One region of the Streptomyces achromogenes genome, then DNA from elsewhere that is predicted to be linked to it. Evidence: riboswitches for the same ligand, from Rfam matches in the RefSeq annotation. Region 1 holds a riboswitch; the other holds the start of a gene.
What was found. Region 1 has a riboswitch for cyclic di-AMP ahead of QF032_RS06585 (C40 family peptidase). Riboswitches for the same ligand answer to the same signal wherever they lie in the genome.
Positions count from the first base shown of each region.

Region 2: linked by a shared signal. The riboswitch ahead of QF032_RS18860 (M23 family metallopeptidase) and the one ahead of QF032_RS06585 (C40 family peptidase) in region 1 are both predicted to bind cyclic di-AMP.

Region 1 covers NZ_JAUSYH010000001.1:1,491,078-1,498,402, reverse strand. Annotated here, with positions in the region: gene QF032_RS06615 (adenosylmethionine--8-amino-7-oxononanoate transaminase) at 1-1,054, opposite strand, end outside; gene bioB (biotin synthase BioB) at 1,047-2,294, opposite strand; gene QF032_RS06605 (8-amino-7-oxononanoate synthase) at 2,443-3,570, shown strand; gene QF032_RS06600 (DUF397 domain-containing protein) at 3,618-3,866, opposite strand; gene QF032_RS06595 (helix-turn-helix domain-containing protein) at 3,876-4,730, opposite strand; gene QF032_RS06590 (ATP-binding protein) at 4,945-5,427, shown strand; gene QF032_RS06585 (C40 family peptidase) at 5,552-6,025, opposite strand; cyclic di-AMP (ydaO/yuaA leader) riboswitch at 6,029-6,199, opposite strand; gene QF032_RS06580 (hypothetical protein) at 6,578-6,883, opposite strand; gene QF032_RS06575 (ATP-dependent Clp protease proteolytic subunit) at 6,891-7,325, opposite strand, start outside.
Region 2 covers NZ_JAUSYH010000001.1:4,227,703-4,235,027, reverse strand. Annotated here, with positions in the region: gene QF032_RS18870 (dihydrofolate reductase family protein) at 1-1,087, shown strand, start outside; tRNA gene QF032_RS18865 (tRNA-Met) at 1,183-1,256, shown strand; cyclic di-AMP (ydaO/yuaA leader) riboswitch at 1,572-1,738, shown strand; gene QF032_RS18860 (M23 family metallopeptidase) at 1,748-2,782, shown strand; gene QF032_RS18855 (aldo/keto reductase) at 2,943-3,887, shown strand; gene QF032_RS18850 (PrsW family intramembrane metalloprotease) at 4,057-5,601, opposite strand; gene trmB (tRNA (guanosine(46)-N7)-methyltransferase TrmB) at 5,657-6,502, opposite strand; gene lhgO (L-2-hydroxyglutarate oxidase) at 6,649-7,325, opposite strand, start outside.

The DNA of each region.
Region 1 (7,325 bases):
GGCCGTCCCGCAGGCCCGACTCGATCCGCTTGACCTCCGCGAGCCAGTCCTGTCCGAGCAGCAGCTCGATCGAGGCGCAGGCGACGGCCGCGGCGAGGGGGTTGCCCATGAACGTCGGCCCGTGAGCCAGCACCGGCACCTCGCCCCGCGAGATCCCCTCGGCCACCCGGGAGGTGCACAGCGTCGCCGCCATCGTCAGATAGCCGCCGGTCAACGCCTTGCCGACGCACATCACGTCCGGCGTGACCGCGGCGTGCTCCGCCGCGAACAGCGCGCCCGTACGGCCGAAACCGGTCGCGATCTCGTCGAACACCAGCAGCACGTCGTGCGCGTCGCACATCTCGCGCAGCACCCGCAGATACCCGGGGGAGTGGAACCGCATCCCGCCCGCGCCCTGCACCACCGGCTCCACGACGACCGCGGCCAGCTCGTCGGCGTGCCGCTCGACGGCCGCGCGCAGCTGATCGGCGTACGTCTCGTCGTACTCCGCCAACGGCGCGTCCACGAACACCTGCCGGGGCAGCACCCCGGTCCACAGGTCGTGCATCCCGCCGTCGGGGTCGCACACCGACATGGGCTGCCAGGTGTCGCCGTGGTAGCCGCCGCGCCACGTCAGCAGGCGCCGCTTCGCCGGACGGCCCAGCGAGCGCCAGTACTGCAGACACATCTTCACGGCGACCTCGACCGACACCGAACCCGAGTCGGCGAGGAAGACATGCTCGAGACCGTCGGGCGACATGTCGACAAGATGCTTCGCCAGCCGGACGGCGGGCTCGTGGGTGAGCCCGCCGAACATGACGTGGCTCATCCGTCCCAACTGCTCGCGCACGGCGTCGTTGAGCACCGGGTGGTTGTAGCCGTGGATCGCCGACCACCAGGACGACATGCCGTCGACCAGCTCGCCCGAGCCGTCCGCCATCCGCAGCCGGACCCCGCTCGCCGACTCCACGACGAGCGGTTCGGCCCGGCCGGGCATCGGACCGTAGGGATGCCACACATGCCGCCGGTCGAGCTCCAGCAGCTCCGGCACGGCGAGCGGGGACGGCTCAGGCATTGGGCGCGAGATCGGTGCCGGCGCCGCGGCGGCGCACGGCGACCAGGTCGGTGCGGGCCTCGCCGGCGGACGCGGCGGCGGGGGCAGCCGAGGCGGCCGTCGCCGCGGGGACGGAGCCGCAGACGCCGCCGCCCTCGTGCGAGCCGCACCCGGAGCCCTCGTGCGCACCGCACCCCGATGCCTCCCGGGAGCCGCAGCCGCCGCCCTCGTGGGACCCGCAGCCGCCGCCCGCCGCTGCCCGGTGCTCGGGCAGCGTGACCTGCTCCGCGCCCTCCACCTCGAACCCGGCGTCCGCGATCATCTCCAGGTCGGCCTTGCCCGCCTGGCCCTCGGTCGTGAGGTAGTCACCGAGGAAGATCGAGTTGGCCAGGTGCAGCGCGAGCGGCTGCATCGTGCGCAGATGGACCTCGCGCCCGCCCGCGATGCGGACCTCGACGTCGGGGCAGACGAACCGCACCATCGCCAGGATCCGCAGACAGCGCTGCGGGGTGAGGTTCCACTCCTTGGCCAGCGGCGTGCCCTCGACCGGGATGAGGAAGTTGACCGGCACCGAGTCCGGGTCCAGCTCGCGCAGCGAGTAGACGACGTCCACCAGGTCCTCGTCCGTCTCGCCCATGCCGGCGATCAGTCCGGAGCAGGCCGACAGGCCCGCCGCGTGCGCCTTGGTGACGGTGTCCACCCGGTCGGCGTAGGTGTGTGTGGTCGTGATCTCCCCGTACGTCGACTCCGACGTGTTGAGGTTGTGGTTGTAGGCGTCGGCGCCCGCCTCGCGCAGCCGCTCGGCCTGGCCGTCGGAGAGCAGGCCCAGACAGGCGCACACCTCGACGCCCTCGTTCTGTTCCTTGATCGCCTTGATGGTGTCGGAGACCCGGTCGACGTCCCGGTCCGTCGGCCCGCGCCCGGACGCCACCAGGCAGACCCGCTTCGCGCCGCCCGCGAGACCCGCCGCGGCGGCCTGCGAGGCCTCGTCGGGCTTGAGCCAGGTGTACTTCAGGATGCCGGCCGTCGAGCCCAGCCGCTGGGAGCAGTAGGAGCAGTCCTCGGGGCACAGGCCCGACTTGAGGTTGACGAGGTAGTTGAGCTTCACCCGTCGGCCGAACCAGTGCCGGCGCACCTTCCCGGCCGCGGCCACCACGTCCATCACGTCGTCGTCGGAAGTGGCGAGGACGGCCAGAGCCTCCTCGCGGGTCGGCAGCTCGCGCCGAAGCCCCTTGTCCACCAGCGTGTTCAGCAGGTCCATGAGAGCCGATCCTGTCCTACGCACCCGCTCCGGGCCAAGGTAGGGATCACACAACACACCCGGTTCGACGTGTGGGTATTGCCACACCGTGGGCGGGCGGCCCTGCCGCTAGTGTCTGTCCGCTACCTACAAAAGCCCCGGAGGACCCATGGCGTTCGGCTGGATCGACGAGCAGGCGGAGCTGCGCCGCCGGGCCGGACTCGTGCGGACGCTGCGGCCGCGTCCGGCCGACTCGCCGCTGCTCGACCTCGCCAGCAACGACTACCTGGGTCTGGCCCGTCATCCCGAGGTCGTCGAGGGCGCCGCGGCCGCCGCCCGCACCTGGGGAGGCGGCGCCACCGGCTCGCGCCTCGTCACCGGCACCACCGAGCTGCACGGCGACCTGGAGCGGGAGCTGGCGGACTTCTGCGGCTTCGAGGCCGCCCTGGTCTTCTCCTCCGGCTACGCGGCCAATCTCGCCGCCGTCACGGCGCTGGCCCCGCACGGCTCGCTGATCGTCTCCGACGCGGGCAACCACGCCTCGCTCATCGACGGCTGCCGGCTGGCCCGCGGCGCCGTCCAGGTCGTCGGCCACAACGACCCGGAGGCCGTGCGCAAGGCGCTCGACGCCCACGACGGCCCGGCCGTGGCCGTCTCCGACGCGGTCTTCTCGGTCGACGGCGACGCGGCCCCGCTGGCCGGCCTCGCCGCCGCCTGCCGGGAGCACGGCGCCGGCCTCGTCGTCGACGACGCCCACGGACTGGGCGTGCTCGGGGACGGCGGCCGGGGGACCGCGCAGGCTACCGGCCTCGCGGGCGCCCCCGACGTCGTCGTGACGCTCACGCTGTCCAAGTCGCTCGGCAGCCAGGGGGGCGCCGTGCTGGGCCCCGCGCGGGTGATCGAGCATCTGGTGAACGCGGCCCGCACGTTCATCTTCGACACGGGCCTCGCCCCGGCGGCTGCGGGCGCCGCGCTGGCGGCCCTGCGGCTGCTGCGCCGGGAACCGGAGCGCGCGGCACGTGCGCGTACGGTGGCGGGCGAACTGCACACGCGGCTGACGGCCGCGGGATTGGAAGCGGTGCGTCCCGACGCCGCGGTCGTCTCGGTGCGGGCGCCGTCCCCGGAGGAGGCGCTGCGGTGGGCGGCGGACTGCCGGACGGCAGGCCTGGCCGTGGGCTGCTTCCGGCCTCCTTCCGTGCCCGACGGCATCTCACGCCTGAGGCTCACCGCCCGTGCGGACCTCTCCGGGGCCGAGCTGGAACGCGCTGTGCGGGTGATCGGCGAGACACGGCCATGAGTCGGCGGGACAGGACCGTGGGTCGCCGGTGACGGGTGGGGGCGCCGTCAGGTGCGGCGTGGTCGGCCAAGCGAGTCGGTGAAACCCGTCCAGCTCTCGGGGGAGAAGAGCAGGGCGGGACCGGCCGGGTCCTTGGAGTCGCGTACGGCGAGCAGACCGGCCCAGGGGCCGCGGTCCGGCCGGGCGGTCTCGACGCAGTTGTTGGCTCCCGTGCTGTAGCTGCTGCGCAGCCACCGCACCTGCGGGAGACGGTCGGGATCGGTACGGGAAGGTACGTTCCGCGGTACTGCGGACATGGTGCCTCCTTACGCGCCGCCGGCGATCGCGGCGATGTAATCCGATGATTCCCCGGGCGAAAGTGCGTGCGCCCGAAGGGCGTTGAAGGCCTGGGCATAGGCCTGGAGGTCTTCTTTCCGTTCGAGATAGAGGGTACTCGTCAAGTGGTCGAGAACAACCACATCCAGATCAGAAGTGCGCGAAAATGAAAAGATAACGAACGGGCCGGTTACCCCGATATGCGCACCCGCGGTGAACGGCAGCACCTGAAGGCTCACTTGCGGCAAACGGGAGGCCTCCGCCAGCCGTCGCAGCTGGCGCGCCATCGCCTCGGGGCCGCCCACCTCGCGGCGCAGCACCGACTCGTCGAGCACCGCGTTCAGCTCCAGCGGCGGCTGCGCACGCAGTACGTCCTGGCGGGCCAGCCGCACCTCCACCAGGGTGTCCAGCTGCTCCTCGTCGAGGCCCTCGACGGCGGCGCCGGTCACCGCGCGCGCGTACTCGGGCGTCTGCAGCAGGCCCGGCACCACGGTCGTCTCCAGGGTGCGCATCGCGCTGGCCTGGGACTCCAGGCTGATGAAGTCCCGGTAGGCCGGCGGCAGCACCCCACGGTAGGCGTGCCACCAGTGGTCCCGGCCGCCGCCGTCGCCCGCCAATGCCAGCATCAGCTCCCGCAGTTGCTGATCGGCCACACCGTAGGCGTCGAGGAGTAACCGCACATCGGCCGGTTTCGATCCACTGACGCCGGTCTCGATGCGGCTCACCTTGGACTGGTGCCACCCCACGAGCCGGGCCGCCTCACCACTGGTGAGACCCGCCCGGGCGCGTAAAGTGCGCAGTTCGGCGCCCAGCTTGCGGCGGCGCACCGCCGGTCCGTGCTGCATGGGCTCCTCCTTACTCCTGACAGGCCGACCAAATACGCTCTGTCGTCGCAGAGTTCACCGCATCGGGCGACAGATATATGCACATCTTGGTGGATCGCCACCCGTGACCGGCGTGGTGATGGCAGTCTGGCGAAGAAGCACCAGTCCGGGACCGTACTCGAACCAATCCACACCGTGTCGGGCTCCGGTCCCGTGGGAAAGGGACGACGTCGCCATGGCAGATCACCTGGAAGCAACCCTCACTCTGCCGAGCGATCCCGCCTCGGTCTCCACGGCCCGGGCCTTCGTGGCCGGCACCCTCGGCGAGTGGGGCCTGCCCGCGGACGCCGAGGCGGCAGACGCCGTCCGTCTGATCGTCTCGGAACTCGCCACCAACGCCGTACAGCACACCTTCGGCCAGTCGCCCACCTTCACGGTGGACCTGGCCCTCGACCGCGACGAACGGCTGAGCATCGGGGTCACCGACAGTCATCCGCGCTTCCCGCAACGACTGCCGGCCGCCGTCCAGCAGGACAACGGCCGAGGCATGGTGATCATTCGCTGGCTGACCGCGGAAGCCGGCGGCAGACTCAGAGTGCGGCCCACGAGGGAGGGCGGCAAGACGGTCGTCGTCGAGCTCCCGTGGACCGTCCCGGCGGCGGAGCCGGCAGCCGGGGTCCTGGCGGTCCCGGCGGAGGGTGAGCTCCCGGGACGGTGAAGGCGTGTCAGGACGCCCTGCACGGCCCCGGGAGGTCAGTGGGCCCGACAGCTCGGCGGACCCGGCAGATCGGCGCCCAGGTACCGGCCCGGCGGACCGGGCGGATCAGTACCTGGGCCGGCCCCTAGCGGACCCGGCCGTACCAGACGCTCTTGGTCCAGATCTTCTGCAGCTTCACCACGTCCCCGGTCTTCGGCGAGTGCCAGATCTTGCCCTTGCCCGCGTAGATCCCGACGTGGTACACGTTCGACCCCGAGTGGAAGAACACCAGGTCGCCCGCCCTGCGGCTGGACGCCGAAATGTGCTTCGTCTTGTTGTACTGCTGGGCCGCCGTCCGCGGCAGGCTCTTGCCCGCCTTCTTGAACGAGTACAGCGTGAGTCCCGAGCAGTCGAACCTCTTCGGCCCGGTGGCCCCGTACTTGTACGGTGCACCCTTCTTGGAGGCCGCGATCTGCAGCGCCTTCGTCGCCGGTGTGGCGGCCGCGGCGTCCGGAGCGAGCCCCGGGACCACGACCGTGCCGCCGACGGCGGCGATGGCGAACGCCGAGGCCGTACCGGCCCGGGCCATGAGCGACGGGACACGATTGAGCGCAGTCATGCGCAACCCTTCGTCAGCCGCCTGTGAAGGATGACCTGTCGGATTCGGGCTGGCGAAGTTGCCCGGCCGCGTCAGCGGCTTCACCCCAAGGGCTGCTCGGCCCGGTCATGGCGTGACCGTTCCGGCGACCCGTCGTGCCTGGGTCCTCCACTCCTGCCGATGCACTCCTGTCGACCGGTCATCCGGGAGGCGGCAGGACTCGGCGTCCACCCGGACCGCCCCGCCGCTTGTGGCGGGGGCTTGTCGTCAGACAGGGATCTTGGCTCACGGATGTCCGAAAATCCCAACGGAACCGGGGATTTGTGGGGTTACTCACCACTCAGCCGTTCGGGTGAACACTCTGACGGGTGATCAGCTGGCGAGTCCCCTCAGGGCCTCCCACCAGCGACGACGCCTCCTGTTCCACCCGCGGAGCGCCCTTCTGCGCAACTTCTGGGCGTCCGGGAGAACAGGAGGGGTTCTGCCGAACGGGGGTACGCCTTCTGGGTCGTTTCGACTCCGGCCCGGACGTCACGTCGGGGCCGGGGCCGTGCGGACCGGTGCCGCCCCGGGTCAACTCTCGGCGAGCGGCGGCAGCGTGACGCGCGCCGTGCGGCGCTCCCCGTCCAGGACGCGCAGCGCCCGGGCGAGCGTCTGCGCGTGCAGCTCGCTCTCGCCCCGCTGGTGCATCAGCGTCAGCGCGTCGCGCAGCGCGGCGGCCTTGCTCACCAGCGCCTGGGCGGCGCGCAGCCCGCGATAGGTGTCCCCGTGGTGGGCGGGGTTGATGCGGCCGAGCATGTCGACCACGTCGAGGTATCCGTCGATCAGCTCGGCCTCCGCGCGGGTCAGCGCGGGCAGCGGCGGCAGCTCGGGCACCATCGCCGGCTCACCTCCCGCCCTGCGCCCCGGCGGACGCCTTGCGGCTCGGGATGATCCCGTCCACCAGGCCGTACGCCACCGCTTCCGGGGCGGTGAGGAACGTGCCCCGCTCGATGTCCGCGGTCACCTGCTCCGGCGTCCGCCCGGTGTGCCGCACGAGCATCCCCTCCAGGGCCGCGCGGGTGCGGGCCAGCTCCTCGGCCTGGAGGGCCAGGTCACTGGCCTGGCCCTCGACGGGTTCGGGCAGCGACGGCTGGCGGACCGTCATCCGCGCTCCCGGCAGGGCGAACCGCTTGCCCGGCGTGCCCGCGGCCAGCAGGACCGCGGCCGACGGGCCCGCCTGCCCCAGACACGTCGTCGACACGTCGCAGGTGACGAAGCGGATCGTGTCGTACAGGGCCGTCATCGCGCTGAACGAGCCGCCGGGGGAGTTGATGTACAG
Region 2 (7,325 bases), 2.7 Mb from region 1:
CGACGGCTTCCTGGACGACACCACGCCCGAACGCCTGCTGCTCTCCAGCCCCGCCGACTTCGACCGCGTCGACGCGGTACGGGCCTCCGTGGACGCCATCCTCATCGGCGCCGGCACCATCCGCGCCGACAACCCCCGCCTCCTGGTGAACTCCCCCGAGCGCCGCGCCGCCCGGGTCGCCGCCGGCCGGCCGGCCTACCCGCTCAAGGTCACCGTCAGCGGCTCCGGCGACCTCGACCCGGCGGCGAACTTCTGGCACACGGGCGGCGAGAAGGCCGTCTACACGACCGAGAAGGGCGCCGAACGGGCCCGCGCGCTCGGCATCGCCGCGGACGTCGTCCCGCTCGGCCCCGAGCTGGACTGGCGCCGCCTCCTCACGCACCTCCACGACGAGCTCGGCGTCCGGCGCCTGATGGTCGAGGGCGGCGGAACCGTCCACACCCAGCTGCTCCAGCAGGGGCTCGCCGACGAACTCCAGCTCGTCCTCGCCCCGCTGTTCGTGGGCGACCCCGACGCGCCCCGCCTCTTCGGGCCGGGCGCCTACCAGGGCGGACGGCTGCGGCTGGTGGAGACGCGGCGCATCGAGGACGTCGTCCTGCACCGCTACGAGCCCACCGCCCCCGGCGCCGGACCGCTCGCCGCCGCGGCCGACCGGCACTGGCTGGCCCTCGCCTGCGAGCTGGCCGCCCAGTGCCCGCCCTCGGACACGGCGTTCAGCGTCGGCGCGGTCGTCGTGGCCGCCGACGGGACGGAACTGGCCCGCGGGCACTCCCGCGAGGCCGGCGACCCGGTCGTGCACGCCGAGGAGGCGGCGCTCGCCAAGCTCGACCCCGCCGACCCCCGGCTGGCCGCCGCCACCGTCTACAGCAGCCTCGAGCCCTGCGCCCGCCGCTCCTCCCGTCCCGCGCCGTGCGCCCGGCTCATCCTGGACGCCGGCGTGCGCCGGGTCGTCACGGCGTGGCGCGAGCCGGACACCTTCGTGACGGCGGCGGACGGGACCGGCCTGCTGGCCGCCGCGGGCGTCGACGTCCTCGTGCTGCCGGAGTACGAGGAGCGGGCGAAGGCCCCAAACCGGCACCTGGTGTGAGGCCGCGGCCGGGGCCCGGGCCGGGGTCGTGGCGGGGGCGCGACAAAGCCTGGTGCTGGGCGTCCCCCGGATGACGTACACTGGAGTCACAACGACGCGGGGTGGAGCAGCTCGGTAGCTCGCTGGGCTCATAACCCAGAGGTCGCAGGTTCAAATCCTGTCCCCGCTACTGAAGGCCGAGGGCCGGAATCCGAAAGGGTTCCGGCCCTCGGTGCGTTCGCCCCCGGTGGCGCGCCCCACCCCTTCGTGACGCTTCGTGACCGTGTGGACGCCCTGTGCGCCGGGTCTGGGCCGCCGTGTCTACGCGTGTGACGGGTGAGGCACCCTGAACGAGGGTCAACTCGCCCGTTTTTCACCGCTGCTGGCCAGAAAGTCCAGGCCAGAAATGTTGTTGATCAAGCAGAACGGCTTGGAAACGCACCCCCGGGTCTATTAACGTTCGATAACACAGCGCGGCCGTCCCAGCCGGCACAAGAGCCGGCTCCGTGCGCACGCGCCGAATCCCGCAAGGGAACCGGGGAACCACCACCTTGGGGTGAATCACGCGGAAGCCTCCGTGAACTCGCAGAGTCCACGGCCGGTATACGCGCGTAGGAGACCTTCCGACTCCGAACCCGTCAGCTAACCCGGTAGGCGACGGAAGGAAAGGAGTGCGCCCGCGTGGCGTCCAACCCGCCTGCCCCCGAGGCCCCGTACGCGCCGGCCCAGCCCTCCACCGAGACCTTCGGCTACGGCGGTTACCGCACCGACGAGGGCCCCTGGGAGGAGTGGAATCCCACCGCGGAGTCCATTCGCCCGGTACGCGGCAAGCACCGCGTCGCCAAGCAGCGCGGCGGCGGATTCGCCCGCAGCTCCACCGTTCTCGGCGTCGGCGTCATCGCCGCCGTCAGCGCGGGCGGGATGGCCAGCGCCAACACCGGCAAGGCCCCGGTCTCCATCTCCATGCCGGACCTGCCGGGCGTGGGCTCGCTGATCTCCGAGGACGAGCCCGCCCCGGAAGCCGCGCCCGCCCTGGCGAGCTTCGGCTCCGAGGCCGCCGTCGACACCGACACCGACGCAGACCAGAGCGTCGCCGACGCCGGCGAGGCCCTGCGCAGCCGGATCATGGCCCAGGCCGAGTCGCAGAAGACCCAGGTCGAGGTCAAGGCCGCCGCCGCGGCTGCCAAGGCGAAGGCCGACGCCGTCGTCAAGGCGGAGAAGGAGGCGGAGGCCAAGGCCGCCGCCGCGAAGAAGAAGGCCGCCGAGGAAGCCGCCGCCAAGGTCGAGGCCGCGCGCCTGGCCGAGCTGGCCAAGCAGTACACGCTGCCGACCTCCTCGTACACCATCACCTCGACGTTCGGCCAGGCCGGCTCCCTGTGGTCCTCCGGCTACCACACCGGACTCGACTTCGCCGCGCCCACCGGCACGCTCATCAAGGCCGTCCACACCGGCACCATCACCGAGGCGGGCTGGGCCGGCGCCTACGGCTACCGCACCATCCTCACCCTGGACGACGGCACCGAAATCTGGTTCTGCCACCAGTCGTCGATCAGCGTCAGCGTCGGCCAGAAGGTCGCCACCGGTGACGTGATCGGCCGCGTGGGCGCCACCGGCAACGTCACAGGGGCGCACCTCCACCTCGAGGTCCACGCGAACGGCAGCGCCGACGGCATCGACCCGGCGGCCTGGCTGCGCAGCAAGGGCCTCAACCCCTGAGCCGTCCCTCGAGGAGGCCTGAGCCGTCCCTCGAGGAGCTCTGAGGACCATCGAGCAACGGCAGCCCTGACGGCCACCCCCGACGTCAGGGCTGCCGCTTGTTCACACGTTCTTCGTGTCCGCGCGGAATGGCGTGCCCGCCGCGCCCGTTGGTCGAAGCATGACTTCTCTGCGCACCCTCGGCTCCTCCGACCTCGAGGTCTTCCCGCTCGCCCTCGGCGGCAACGTCTTCGGCTGGACCGCGGACGAGGCCGCCTCCTTCGCGGTCCTCGACGCCTACACCGCCGCCGGCGGCAACTTCGTCGACACCGCCGACTCCTACTCCGCGTGGGTCGAGGGCAACAGCGGCGGCGAGTCCGAGACCGTCATCGGCAGGTGGCTGAAGGCCCGCGGCAACCGCGACGACGTCGTGATCGCCACCAAGGTCAGCCAGCACCCCGACTTCCCCGGTCTGTCCGCCGACAACATCAAGGCCGCCGCCGACGCCTCCCTGCGCCGCCTCGGCACCGACCACATCGACCTCTACTACACGCACTTCGACAAGACCGAGGTGCCCGTCGAGGAGATCGTCGGCGCGCTCGACGAGCTGGTGCAGGCGGGCAAGGTGCGGCACATCGCCGCCTCCAACATCTCGCCCGAACGCCTCCAGGAGTCCCTGGAGTTCTCCGACCGTGAAGGCCTCGCCCGGTACGTCGCCCTCCAGCCGCACTACAACCTGGTGTCCCGCGACACCTACGAGGGCGGCCTCCAGGACCTCGCCGCCCGCTTCGGCCTCGCCGCCGTCCCGTACTTCGCGCTGGCCTCCGGCTTCCTCACCGGCAAGTACCGGCCCGGCACGACGGTCGAGAGCGCCCGCGCCGGCGGCGCCGCCAAGCACCTCGACACGGCGCGGGGCCGCAGCGTCCTCGCCGCGCTGGACGAGATCGCCCGCGCCCACGACGCCCAGGTCGCCACGGTCGCCCTCGCGTGGCTCGCCGCGCAGCCGACGGTGGCCGCTCCGATCGCCTCCGCCCGCACGGTCGAGCAGCTCCCGGCCCTGCTGGCGGTGGCCGACCTGGAACTGACGGAGGCGGAGGTCACCCGCCTGACCCAGGCGTCGGCGTGACCTGACCGACGTGGCCGGGCCGGCGGCGTGACCTACCGACGTGGCCGGGCCGGCGGCCTGACCTGGCGACGCGTCCGGGCTTTCGCCCTGACCGTCTCGATGCGTCCGGGCCGTCGGCCTGACCGGCTCGACGCATGCGGCCTTGCGGCCCGCGTGGTGCGCCGCCCGGTTACTGGTGGGGGTCGGCCGAGGGGTGGGGGCCGGGCGGATATCCGTATCCGGGCAGGTGGCCGGGCTCGTACGCGTACGCGTACCCGTACCCGTACCCGGGCGTGTGGCCGTTCCTGTGGCCGTGTCCGGGGGCGTGCGGCCGGCCGCCGTATGTCGGGCTCGGGCCGTAGGCCGGGCTCAAGCCGTACGCCGGCCCCTGCCCGTATCCCTGGCCCGGGCCGTACGCCTGACCCTGGGGGCCGTACGTCTGGCCCTGGCCGTACCCGTACGCCCCGTACGCCGGCCAGGGGGGCGGGGGCATCCGGACCGGAGGGGCCGTCATGCGGGCCGCGTGGTCCAGGGCGGGGCGGGCGACGTCCTTCCGCCGCCACAGCTCGTTCAGCAACTCGCCTTCGCGGACCAGGAAATCGGCGCCGGCCCGCCCCTGCCGGCCGCGGTGGCGCAGGAAGGCGAGGGATGTCGCGTACGCCTCGTACTGCGCCACCACACGGGCCGCGGGCCTGCCGAGGTGACGCCCGGCGTGCACCCGGGCCAGCCGCCGGGCCCGCATCGAGCCGAGCGCGAACGGCTCGGCCGGGGTGATCCAGCCGGCGGCCGCGTAGGCGGGCAGTTCCTCGCGCACCGTGCGCAACTCGCGCTGGCGCGTCCACACCACCAGCCAGGTCAGCAGCCCGAACGCGGGCACCATGATCGCCGCGTACACCGCGAGGAACCCGAGCTCGCCGAACGACGAGGAGCCGTTCCACAGGGCGTGCATGCCCATCGCGAGGAGCAACCCGGACAGCGGAAGCAGCACGCGCCGCGTGTGCTGACGCTCCCCGGAGAGCGCGGCGACGCCGAAGCCGATGCCGGTCAGGACGGTGAACAGGGGGTGCGCGAACGGCGACATGACGACGCGCACGAAGAAGGTCGCGGCGGTGACGGAGGCGATGCCGCTGTCGCCCGTGAGCTGGTCGGTGCCGAAGGCGGTGCCGAGGTAGAGGATGTTCTCGGTGAAGGCGAAGCCGGTGGCGGTGATGCCGGCTATGACCACGCCGTCGACGATCCCGGTGAAGTCCCGCCTGCGGAAGAGGAAGACGAGCAGGACGGCCGCGGCCTTGGCGGACTCCTCGACGACCGGCGCTATGACGGTCGCGCCCAGGGTGTCCGCGCCGGACGGGTCCGCGGTCGCGGTGGCTATCCATCTGGTCGCGAAACTGTTGGCGATGATGGCTATGAGCGCCGCCGCGCACGCGCCCCAGGCGAAGGCGAAGAGCAGGTTGCGCCACGGGCCGGGTTCGACCCGGTCGAGCCACCCGAAGGCGGCGACGAGCAGCGGCACGGGCAGCACGGCGAGCCCCAGCCCCACGAGGAGACCCTCGGTGCCGGTCTGTTCGCGGACCAGGGCGAGGATGACCAGCCCGGACAGGGCGAGCAGGGTGATCAGTGCGCCGTACCGGACCCACCTGTGCTGCCACCAGTGAGCGTGCCGGAGCACACCGCCCTCGGGCCCGCCGCCGGGGTGCGGCGGCTGGGGCGGACTGGGCGGGAACGGGGAACTGATGGCCACGGCATCGACCCTAACGAGGGAGAGGACTGTGGTGGAGGGAATTGTTCGGTCAGTGATCCCCGGGCTGGACGCGATGCTGTACGCGCCGGAACAGCAGATCGTTCACCACGTGACCCTTGTCCAGCCCCTGGCCCTCGAAACGGGTCAGCGGCCGGAAGCCGGGCCGGGGCGCGAAGCCGCCGTCGGCCCGGGTGTTCTCGAATTCGGGGTGCGCGGTCAGCACCTCGAGCATCTGCTCCGCGTACGGCTCCCAGTCGGTCGCGCAGTGCACGAGCGCGCCCGGCTTCAGCCGTGTCGCGGCCAGGTCGAGGAACTCCGGCTGGATCAGCCGCCGCTTGTGGTGGCGCTTCTTGGGCCAGGGGTCGGGGAAGTAGACGCGCAGCCCGTCGAGCGAGTCCGCCGGCAGCATCTCGCGCAGCAGGATGATCGCGTCGCCGTTGGCGACCCGGACGTTGGTCAGCGCGTTGCGGTCGGCGAGGCTGAGCAGGTTGCCCTGACCGGGCGTGTGCACGTCCACCGCGAGGATGTCGGTGCCGGGGTCGGCCGCGGCCATCTGCGCGGTCGCCTCGCCCATGCCGAAACCGATCTCCAGTACGACGGGACGGCCTCCTGCGCCGAACAGTTCGGCGAGGTCCACCGGATGTCCGTCGATGTCCAGCCCCCACTTGGCCCACAGCCGCTGCAGCGCGTCCGCCTGCCCGGCCGTCACCCGGCTGCGCCGGGGCTGGAAGCTGCGGATCCGCCGCTCGAAGTGGGAACCGGCGGGATCGGCCCGCGGTCCGTCGGGGAACCGCGGCTCCCCCTTGGCGCGGGTATGCCGAACAGCGTCCCCCGGGTGGTGCTCACCACTCGGGGAGGACGGGGGGACATCGGGAACGCTCACGGAATCAGACACAGTGCGGTCGATTTTACGGGGCCCGCGCGAGCGCCCGGGGTCCCCGTGATCCACCCCGCTCCTCACGGGCGGCCCGCCGGTTTGCGGACCGGTCGCTCCTGACCGGGATCAGCCGCCCGCCGCGTTCCGCGCGAGGGGCGGCTCCCTCACGCGTCGGCCAGGGCGCCCAAGGCTCTGCGGGCCACCTCGCGGCCGATCGGCAGGGAGGCCGTCGCCGCAGGTGAGGGGGCGTTCAGGACGTGGACCGTCCGCGGGCCCTCCCGGATCAGGAAGTCGTCCACCAGACCGCCGTCCCGCAGGACCGCCTGCGCACGGACGCCGGCCGCCGTCGGCACCAGGTCGGTCTCCTCCACCGCCGGAAGCATTCTGCGCACGGCGTCCACGAAGGCGCCCTTCGAGACCGACCGCCGCAGCTCGCCGAGGCCGTACCGCCAGTGCCGGCGGCCCATCCGCCACACGCCGGGCCACGCCGCCGTCGCCGCCGCCTCCCGGGGATTCACGACGCCCCAGCCATATCCCTCCCGGGCCAGCGCCGGCACCGCGTTGGGCCCGACGTGCACACCCCCGTCGATGCCCCTGGTCAGATGCACGCCGAGGAAGGGGAAGGCCGGATCGGGCACGGGATAGACCAGCCCGCGCACCAGCTCCGGCCGCGCCAGCTCGTAGTACTCGCCCCGGAACGGGACGATCCGCACCTCCGGCTCGTCGCCGGCCAGCCGGGCGATCTCGTCGCAGTACAGCCCGGCGCAGTTCACCAGCACCCGCGCCCGTACGACGTCACCGCGGGCGGTGAGCACGGCCACCCCGCGCTCCGGCCGCCGGT